3 regions of the Kitasatospora saccharophila genome follow, and region 1 is predicted to be linked to each of the others. Evidence: riboswitches for the same ligand, from Rfam matches in the RefSeq annotation. Region 1 holds a riboswitch; each other region holds the start of a gene.
The links. A riboswitch is a leader RNA that binds a small molecule or an ion and turns the genes downstream of it on or off. The one in region 1 is predicted to bind ZMP and ZTP.
Positions count from the first base shown of each region.

Region 2: another riboswitch for ZMP and ZTP. It lies ahead of ABD345_RS39555 (bifunctional 5,10-methylenetetrahydrofolate dehydrogenase/5,10-methenyltetrahydrofolate cyclohydrolase); the one in region 1 lies ahead of ABD345_RS30300 (glycine hydroxymethyltransferase).
Region 3: another riboswitch for ZMP and ZTP. It lies ahead of ABD345_RS03580 (phosphoribosylaminoimidazolecarboxamide formyltransferase); the one in region 1 lies ahead of ABD345_RS30300 (glycine hydroxymethyltransferase).

Region 1 covers NZ_BAAANS010000052.1:38,203-41,462, forward strand. The annotation lists gene ABD345_RS30300 (glycine hydroxymethyltransferase) at 286-1,734, opposite strand; ZMP/ZTP riboswitch at 1,766-1,872, opposite strand; gene ABD345_RS30305 (DinB family protein) at 2,021-2,536, shown strand; gene ABD345_RS30310 (F0F1 ATP synthase subunit B) at 2,635-3,126, shown strand; gene ABD345_RS30315 (carbohydrate-binding protein) at 3,214-3,260, opposite strand, start outside.
Region 2 covers NZ_BAAANS010000128.1:633-3,892, reverse strand. The annotation lists gene ABD345_RS39560 (glucose 1-dehydrogenase) at 1-677, shown strand, start outside; gene ABD345_RS39555 (bifunctional 5,10-methylenetetrahydrofolate dehydrogenase/5,10-methenyltetrahydrofolate cyclohydrolase) at 725-1,597, opposite strand; ZMP/ZTP riboswitch at 1,623-1,704, opposite strand; gene ABD345_RS39550 (Gfo/Idh/MocA family protein) at 1,747-2,646, opposite strand; gene ABD345_RS39545 (urease accessory protein UreD) at 2,818-3,260, opposite strand, start outside.
Region 3 covers NZ_BAAANS010000003.1:105,009-108,268, forward strand. The annotation lists gene ABD345_RS03575 (protein-tyrosine phosphatase family protein) at 1-364, shown strand, start outside; gene ABD345_RS03580 (phosphoribosylaminoimidazolecarboxamide formyltransferase) at 400-1,566, opposite strand; ZMP/ZTP riboswitch at 1,604-1,693, opposite strand; gene ABD345_RS03585 (TetR/AcrR family transcriptional regulator) at 1,813-2,391, opposite strand; gene ABD345_RS03590 (NADP-dependent oxidoreductase) at 2,505-3,260, shown strand, end outside.

The DNA.
Region 1 (3,260 bases):
AAGGTGTGCGGAACGGCGGCCGGGGCGTCGCGCGCCCGGCCGCGGCGGGGGCGAGCCTATCGGCGCGGGCCGTCCGGTAGTCGCGGGTGTCCGCTGGTTGGTCACCGACCGGCGGCGGCCCCCGGCGGGGGGTGGAACGCGGTGCGCAGGGCGGTGGGTTCACCGTTCCCGGCCCTGGGCGCACCGGCGCCCGGCGGGGCAGGCGGAGCAGGCGGGGGCCCGGCCCGCGGGGGTGGCGGCGGGCCGGGCCGGGGGCGTCCGGACGGGGACGCCGGGGAGGGAGGATCAGCCGAGCGCGATGCCCGGGTAGAGCGGGTGGTCGGCGAGCAGGTCGACCGCGCGCTTGGCGACGGAGTCGCGGACGGCCCCGTCCAGCGCGTACTGCGCCTTGGAGGAGCCGACCGGGGTGGTCGCCGTCAGCACGGTGTGGATCAGCTCGGCGACCTCGTCCAGCTCCGCCGCGCCCAGCCCGCGGGTGGTCAGCGCGGGCGTGCCGAGCCGGATGCCGGAGGTGTACCAGGCGCCGTTCGGGTCCTGCGGCACGGCGTTGCGGTTGGTGACGATGCCGGAGTCCAGCAGCGCCGCCTCCGCCTGACGGCCGGTCAGGCCGTACGAGGAGACGTCCGCCAGCACCAGGTGGTTGTCGGTGCCGCCGGTCACCAGCGTGGCGCCGCGCGCCAGCAGGCCCTCGGCGAGCGCCCGGGCGTTGTCGACCACCTGCCGGGCGTACACCTGGAACTCGGGGCGGCGGGCCTCGGCGAACGCCACCGCCTTCGCCGCCATCACGTGCGACAGCGGGCCGCCGAGCACCAGCGGGCAGCCCCGGTCGACGTGCTCGGCCAGCTCCGAGGTGCACAGCACCATGCCGCCGCGCGGGCCGCGCAGCGACTTGTGCGTGGTGGTGGTGACGATCTGGGCGTGCGCCACCGGGTCGAAGTCCCCGGTCAGCACCTTGCCCGCGACCAGGCCCGCGAAGTGCGCCATGTCGACCATCAGGGTCGCGCCGACCTCGTCCGCGATCTCCCGCATCCGGCGGAAGTTCACCAGCCGCGGGTACGCCGAGTACCCGGCGACCAGGATCAGCGGCTTGAACTCCAGGGCGATCCGCCGCACCTCGTCGTAGTCGACCAGGCCGGTGGCCGGGTCCGTCCCGTAGCTGCGCTGGTCGAACATCTTGCCCGAGATGTTCGGCCGGAAGCCGTGGGTGAGGTGGCCGCCCGCGTCCAGCGACATGCCCAGCATCCGCTGGTTGCCCAGCTCGCGGCGCAGCTCGGCCCAGTCCTGCTCACTCAGGTCGTTGACGTTGCGCACGCCGGCGCGCCGCAGTGCCGGGCTCTCCACCCGCTGCGAGAGCACCGCCCAGAACGCCACCAGGTTGGCGTCGATCCCGGAGTGCGGCTGCACGTACGCGTGCTCCGCGCCGAACAGCTCGCGGGCGTGCTCGGCCGCCAGCTCCTCCACGGTGTCCACGTTGCGGCAGCCCGCGTAGAAGCGGCGGCCCGGCGTGCCCTCCGCGTACTTGTCGCTCAGCCAGTTGCCCATCGCCAGCAGCACGGCGGGCGAGGCGTAGTTCTCGCTGGCGATCAGCTTCAGCGAGGCGCGCTGGTCGGTCAGCTCGCCGGAGATCGCCGCGGCGATCCGGGGCTCGACGGCGCGCACCACGTCCAGGGCGCTGCGGAAGGCGGTGTCGGCGGCGGGGCTGCCGAAGGTGTGGGCGGACACGGACTCGACCACGGGCGGTCTCCTCGTAGTACGGAACGACGATTCGGACGGCCCAGGCGCACGGCGACAGCACGCGGTGCCCGGGGGCACCGCACGGAGCCGCTTCCCGATGGTGACTTCCATCCCAGCGCGCCAGTCACGGCTCACCGCGATGCTACCAACCGGCGGGCCGGCACCGGGAGGGGGCCCGGGAAGGGGCCCGGGAGGGGGTCCGGGAGGGGGTCCGCGGAGGAGGGCGGAGGGCGCGCGGGGGAAATCCCCTGGTGCGCCGGGGGCGGGCGTCGGCATGATCGGGCACATGACATGGACCGTCCCCGCCACCACCCGCACCGGCGGCTCGCTCACCGCGCCCGAGACCGAGCTGCTGCCGGACTACCTCGCCTGGCACCGCGCCACCTTCCTGCACAAGTGCGCCGGCCTGACCGGCGAACAGCTCGCGCTGCGCCCGCTGCCCGCGAGTTCGCTCTCGCTGCTCGGGCTGATGCGCCACCTGGCCAAGGTGGAGCGGACGTGGTTCCGGATCCGCTACGCCGCCCAGGACGTCCCGCCGCTGCACGCGGTGGAGGGCCACAAGGACGCCGACTTCGACCTGCTGGAACCGGAGCGGGCCGAGCAGGAGTACCTGGCGCTGCTGGAGGAGCAGCGGCTCGCCGACCTGGCGGTGGCCGGGGCCGGGCTGGACGAGCAACTGGCCGCGTACGGGGAGGAGATGTCCCTGCGGATGACGTACCTGCACGTCATCACCGAGTACGCCCGCCACAACGGGCACGCCGACCTGCTGCGCGAGCACACCGACGGGGTGACCGGCGGCTGAACGGGGAGGCCCCGGCGGGCGAAGTCCCCTGCCGGGCAGGGGCGCTGAAGCGGGCCCCGACCGAACGGATCGTCAGATGAGCGGATAGCATACTGAGTATGGGACCTCTCGAACCGAACGTGCCCGAGCTGATCCTCGGACTGATCGTCTTCTTCGCCCTCTTCTGGGCGCTCGGCAAGGTGCTGCTGCCCCGCATCGAACGCACCCTCGCCGAACGCCACGACAAGACCGACGGCGGGATCGCCCGCGCGGAGGCGGCCCGGGCCGAGGCGGAACGCATCCGCCAGGAGTTCCAGGCCGAACTCGCCGCCGCCCGGCACGAGGCCGCCGCCATCCGGCAGACCGCCGCCGAGGAGGGCGCGGCCCTGGTCGCCGCCCTGCGGGCGGAGGCGCTGCAGCAGCGCGAGCAGCTGGTGGCCGAGGCGCAGGTGCAGCTGGCCGCCGACAAGGTGCTGGCCGAGGCCGAACTGCGCGAGGACGTCATCAAGCTGGCGTCCGAGCTGGCCTCCCGGGTGGTCGGCGAACCGCTCGGCGACCTGCCCTCCACCCGCGCCGTCGCGGAGGAGTTCCGCAACCGCGCCGAGGTCTGACACCCCGCCGGGGGGAGAGCGGACGGGCCGCCCGGTCCCGAGCACGAGGCTCGTGGACCGGGCGGCCCGCCCGTTCGCGCGGGTGGCTCAGGAGCACGGGCCGTCGTCGGCCCACACCCCCCACTGGCCGCTGG
Region 2 (3,260 bases), on a different contig from region 1:
GGGCGAACGTGCTGATCACCGACGTCCTGGACGCGGACGGCGAGGCCACCGCCGCCGAACTGGGCGAGCGGGCCCGCTACCGCCACCACGACGTCAGCTCGGAGCAGGACTGGGCGGACGCGGTCGAGTACGCGCAGGCCGAGTTCGGCGCGGTGCACGGGCTGGTGAACAACGCGGGCATCTCCACCGGGAGCTTCCTGGTCGACGAGTCGGTGGAGCACTTCCGCAAGGTGCTCGACATCAACCTGACCGGCGTGTTCATCGGTATGAAGACGGTCGTCCCGGCGCTGCGGGCGGCGGGCGGCGGCTCGGTGGTGAACATCTCCTCGGCGGCCGGCCTGATGGGCCTGGCGCTGACCGCCGGCTACGGCGCCTCCAAGTGGGGCGTGCGCGGCCTGACCAAGATCGGCGCGGTGGAGCTGGGCGTGGACCGGATCCGGGTGAACTCCGTCCACCCGGGCATGACCTACACGCCGATGACCGCGTCCACCGGGATCCAGCGCGGCGAGGGCAACTACCCCAACACCCCGATGGGCCGGGTCGGCGAGGCGCCCGAGATCGCCGCGGCCACCGTCTTCCTGCTGTCCGACGCGGCCTCCTACGTCACCGGCGCCGAGCTGGCGGTGGACGGCGGCTGGACCACCGGCCCGACCGTCCGCTACGTGATGGGCCAGTGATCCCCGGCGACCGCGCACCGGTCATCGGCCGGTGCGCGGTCGTCCGATCACTGCCGCTGCGGGCCGAGTTGGCGCGTCGCCGCCTCCACCGTCTGGGCCAGTAGCACCGCGATCGTCATCGGGCCGACGCCGCCCGGCACCGGGGTGATCAGGCCGGCGCGCTCGCGGGCCGAGGCGAAGTGGACGTCGCCGACGTTGCCGGGGTTGTAGCCCGCGTCGATGACGACCGCGCCGGGCTTGAGGTGTTCGCCGCGGATGAGTTCGGGCCTGCCGACGGCGGCGATCAGGACGTCGGCTTCGCGGACGATCGACGGGAGGTCGACCGTCCGCGAGTGGCAGTACGTGACGGTGGCGTCGCGGGCGAGCAGCAGCATGCCCGCGGGCTTGCCGAGGATCGCGCTGCGGCCGATCACGACGGCGTGCTTGCCGGTCAGCCCGACCCGGTACTCGTCGAGCAGGCGCATGATGCCGCCCGGGGTGCAGGAGGTGAAACCGGGGAGGCCGAAGGACATGGCGGCGAAGGAGTGCGTCGTGACGCCGTCGACGTCCTTGGCGGGGGCGATGGCTTCGAAGGCGGCGCGTTCGTCGACCCGCGGGCCGGCCGGATGCTGGAGCAGGATGCCGTGGACGGTCGGGTCGGCGGACAACTCGCCCAGGACGTCGACGAGTTGGGCGGTGCTGGTGGCGGCCGGGAGTGGGACGTGGCGGGAGCGGATGCCGGCCTTCTCGCAGCGGTTGCGCTTCATCCGGACGTAGGTGACGGAGGCCGGGTCCTCGCCGACCAGGACGGTGGCGAGGCAGGGGGTGACACCGGTGCGCAGGCGGAGGTCGGCGGCCGCGGCCGCGGTGGCGTCGGTGAGGCGGCGGGCGGGGGCGGTGCCGTCCATCAGCCGGGCGAGGACGGGGTTCTGGTCGGTCATGGGCGCAACTCCCTGGGTCTCGGGGTGAGTTCGCCCAGGCGCGCGGCAACGGCGGTGCGGCCGCTCCCCGGTGGTGCTCCACCCGTGCGCCAGTCACGGCCCTGCGGGCATCGTAGCCGAGGGCCGGACCGGACGGCGGGGAACGGGGGTCAGGACGCGGCGGATTCGATCCGCTCGACGATGAGTTCGCAGAGTTCGTGGGTGCGCAGGGCATCGGTGGCGTCGAGGGTCTTGCCGGCGCGGAGGGCGTCGAGGAAGTGCAGGACGACCTGTTCGATGCCGCGCTGGCGGGCGACCGGGACCCAGTCGCCGCGGCGGCGGACGGTGGGCTGGCCGCGGTGGTCGATGATTTCGGCGAGGTTGTGGACCTCGCGCTTGGAGTCGGCGCCGGAGACTTCGAGGATCTCCTCGGTGGAGCCGGAGACCCGGTTCATGATGCCGAGGGCGGTGAAGCCGCGGCCGGCGAGGGTGAGGACGAGGTGTTCGACCAGGCCGTCGCGGGTGCGGGAGCGGACGTCGACGTGTTCGATCTCGCCGGGGACGAGGAAGCGCAGGCTGTCGACGACGTGGATGAAGTCGTCGTAGACCAGGGTGCGGGCGCGTTCGGGCAGGCCCTCGCGGTGCTTCTGCAGGACGATCAGGTCGCGCGGGCGTTCGGCGGCGAGCAGGTAGCCGGGGGCGTGGCGGCGGTTGAAGCCGACCAGCAGGGAGCGGCCGGTGTGTTCGGCGAGGGCGACCAGGCGGCGGGCGCCGTCGAGGTCGTAGGCGAGCGGCTTGTCCACGTAGACGTCGACGCCGCGGGTGAGCAGTTCCTCGACGATCGGGACGTGCTGGTCGGTGGCGGCGTGGACGAACGCGGCGCGGATGCCGGAGTCGATGAGTTCGCCCAGGTCGGTGGTGCGGAACGGGAGGCGGTGGGCGTCGCCGATCCGGTCGAGCTTGGCCCGGTCGCGGGTCATCAGGCGCAGGTCGAGGCCGGGTTGGGCGGTGAGGACCGGCAGGTACGCCTTCTGCGCGATGTCGCCGAGGCCGATGACGCCGACCGGGATCGGGGTGGTGCTGCGGCCGGTCTCGTGATCGCTCATCGGGCACTCCTGCGAGGGTGGGTGGTGGTCGTCCCTGACCACCCGGCAGCATATGCCAGGACGCTCGTTGAGCTGTCCGAACACCGCTGGATCGGCCGATTCGCGTCGGTGCGGGCCCGGGTCCGGGCCGCGGGTCTAGGTCTTGCGCAGTTCGGGTGCGGGGGCCCCGATCAGTTCGCGGCGGACGGCGTCCCAGGCGGCGCGGAGGGCGGCCGCGCAGGAGCGGGTGTCGGGGCCGAGCAGGCGCAGCCAGGCGCCGCACTCCCCCGGCAGGGTGGAGACGCCGTACAGCGGGCCGCGGTCGCCGAGCGGGGCGAGCGCGGTGTGCAGGACGTCGGCGATCCGGGCGGCCGGGGCGAGCGGGCTGAGGACGTACAGGGTGGACATCACGTCGTGCCCGGCCAGGACGGCCGGGCCGGTGACGCCGCCGCCGGGGGTGGCGGCGGGGAGCAGCCGGACGGTGTCCAGGGCGAGGAGTTCGCCGTCCGGGCGGCGCGCTTCCAGGTCGGCGGCGAACACCCGGTAGGCGTGCCGTTCGCCGCGGGCGAGCCGGCCGGCCAGCACGGTCTCGCCGGCCA
Region 3 (3,260 bases), on a different contig from region 1:
GCTGGCCGCGGAGGCGTCCCTCGCCCGGGCCGCCGGGCTGCGCTTCACCGCCGTGCCGGTCCCGGACCGCACCGTCCCCGTCCTCTCCGAAGTCCTGCCGGTGGTGGACGAGTTGGCCCGGCGCCTGGCCGCGGGCGACCACCTGGTAGTGCACTGCCGGGCCGGGATCGGCCGCTCCTCGCTGCTGGCGGCCGCCGTCCTGGTCCGCTCCGGCGCGGACCCGAACGACACCTGGGACCGGATCGCCCGGGCCCGCGGCCTGGCCGTCCCGGACACCCCCGAACAGCGCGCCTGGACCGACCGGATGCCCCGGCGCCCACAGCAGGACGCCCACAGCGGGACGCCGATCGCGGAAGGCCGGTGACGGGGCGCCGGTGACGGGGCGTCGGCGCCCGGCCGTCAGTGGTGGAACAGCCGCAGGCCGGTGTGGACGAGCGTGATGCCGTGTTCGGCGCAGGCGGTCTCGACCTCGGCGGAGCGCAGCGAGCCGCCGGGTTCGGCGATCGCGCGGACGCCGTGGCGGCGGGCGTGGTCGACGTTGTCGCGGAACGGCAGGCAGCCGTCGGAGACGAACGCGACGCCGTCCAACTCGGCTGCCCAGCGGGCGCGTTCGTCCGGACCGAGTTCGTCGGGGACGTCGCCGCCGCCGCTCAGGGCGGCGGCGAAGCGGGTGCGCTCGTCGGGGGTGAGGTCGCCCTCCAGGTAGCGGATCCGCCAGTTGATCCGGTCCTGGCGGCGGATCTCGGGGCGGAAGTCGAGGGCCCGGACGGCGGGGTGGCGGCGCAGCCACCAGGTGTCGGTCTTGGCGCCGGCCAGCCGGGTGCAGTCGACCCGGGACTGCTGGCCGGCGCCGATGCCGAGGGCGGCGCCGTCGCGCAGGTAGCAGACCGAGTTGGACTGGGTGCGGCGCAGCACGGCGAGGCCGAACAGCAGGTCGTCGGCGGCGGCGGGGGTGAGGGTGCCGGTGCGGACGTCGGCGAGCAGGGCGGCGGTGAGCGGGGTGGTGTCGGTGTCCTGGACCAGGCGCAGGCCGTGCACCTCGCGGGTCTCGACGGCGGGCGGGACGTACCGGGGGTCGGCTTCCAGGACGAGGTAGCGGCCGCCCTTCTTCCGGGTCAGCACGTCGAGGGCGCCGGGCGCGTAGCCGGGGGCGACGATGCCGTCGGAGACCACCCGGGCGAGCAGGTCGGCGAGTTCGGCGTCGACCTCGTGCGAGACGGCGACCAGGTCGCCGTAGGAGGACTTCGGGTCGGCGTCGCGGGCCCGCAGGTAGGCGGAGGTGAGCGGGCCGACGGCGGCCGGGTCGAGGGCGTACGGTTCGGCGGCGGCCGGGTCGACCGGTCCGGCGAGGGCGGCGCCGGCCGGGGAGACGTGCTTGAAGGAGGCGGCGGCGGGGCGGCCGAACACGGCGGCGGCCTCGCTGACCAGCTGCCAGGCGTTCAGCGCGTCCAGCAGGTTGACGTACGAGGGCTGCCCGTTGAGCAGGCGCAGCGGCAGTTCGGCGCCGGGCGGCGGCTCGATCCGGGCGCGGGTGTTCTGCGGGTTGATTCCGTACCGAAGGTCCATGGTGGTGGCCCCCTCCGTGAAGTCGCGTGTCGGCTTCGGAGGACACCCAGGCGGACGGTGCCGGTCCCGTGCTGTGCGGTGCCGCTCCCCGGTGGTGCTCCACCTCTCGCCAGTCGCGACGGCGCCGATGCTAGCAGCCTCCGGCGGGGGCGGGCCCGGGCGCTCACGCCCGCACCCGCGCCAACACCCGCGTCCCCGTCCCCGTGCCCGCCCCCGTCGGCACCCGCACCCGCACCCGACCTGGCGTCAGTGGCGTTCCTCCTCGGCGCCGCGGTCCGCCCCTCCGGTCAGGACCGCGTCGGTGATCACGGTGAAGAGGTGGTCGGCGAACGGCACGAACGAGCCGTGGTCGCCGAGCCACGCGAGGGCCGCGACGAGGGCGAACAGTTCCGCGCCGTCGAGGTCGGCCCGGGCCGCGCCGCCGTCCTGGGCGCGGGTGAGGAGCCGGGTGCCCGCCGCGCGCATGGTGACGCAGGAGGTGTGCAGCGCGGAGTCGGGGTCCGCGATGGCGGCCGCCATCAGCTCGGTGACGCCCCGGTACTCGCGGGCGAGCGCGACGCAGTCGCGCAGCCACGCGACGAGGGCGCCCTCGGGCGGGTCCGAGGCTTCGAGTGCGGCCGCCCGGTCGGCCAGTGCGTCGAAGCCCTCCCGGAGCAGGGCGTCGAGCAGCGCCTCCCGGGTCGGGAAGTGCCGGTAGAGCGTGGGGAGGGCGACGTCGGCCCGCCGGGCGATGTCGCGCAGGGACGCGTCGGCGCCCTGTTCGGCGACGGCGACGCGCGCGACGGCGAGCAGGTGGTCGCGGTTCTTCCTGGCGTCGGCTCGCAAGGGTCCTCCTTTGACATGCGTAGCAGTGCTACTTATATTCGTACCACTGCTACGGATATGCGTAGCGGTGCTACGCCTAGCCTATCCCGCCTGCGGGAAGAGGGAGAATCACCATGTCGGCGAAGACGATGAAGGCGATCCGGCTGCACGAGTTCGGCGGCCCCGAGGTGCTGCGCTGCGACGAGGTGCCGGTCCCCCGGCCGCAGCCGGGCGAGGTGCTGGTCCGGGTCCACGCCGTCGGCCTCAACCCCCCGGACTGGTACCTGCGCGACGGGATGCCCGGCATCCCGCCCGAGCTGAGGCCGCCCGTGCGCCTCCCCGTCGTCCCGGGGTCGGACGTGTCCGGCGTGGTCGCGGCGGTCGGGGCCGACGTGGCGGGCTTCTCGGTCGGCGACGAGGTCTTCGGCATGCTCCGCTTCCCGAGCTTCGACGGCCGCGCGTACGCCGAGTACGTGACGGCGCCCGCCGCCGACCTCGCGCACAAGCCGGCCGGCGTCGACCACGTGCACGCCGCGGGGGCGGCCATGTCGGGGCTCACCGCGTGGCAGCACCTGGTGGAGCTCGGGCACGACCACCCGAACCCCCTCCAGGAGGAGCAGCACCGACCCCGGCCGCTGGGCCCCGGGACGACGGTGCTGGTCAACGGCGCGGCCGGCGGCGTGGGGCACCTGGGGCTGCAGCTCGCCAAGTGGAAGGGCGCCCGGGTCGTCGCGGTCGCCTCGGGTCCGCACGAGCGGTTCCTGCGCGAGCTCGGCGCCGACGAGTTCGTCGACTACACCAGGACCGCGCCCGAGGAGGCCGTCCGTGACGTCGACCTGGTGCTCGACACCGTCGGCGGCCCCGGGAGCGGTCGCTTCCTGCGGACGCTC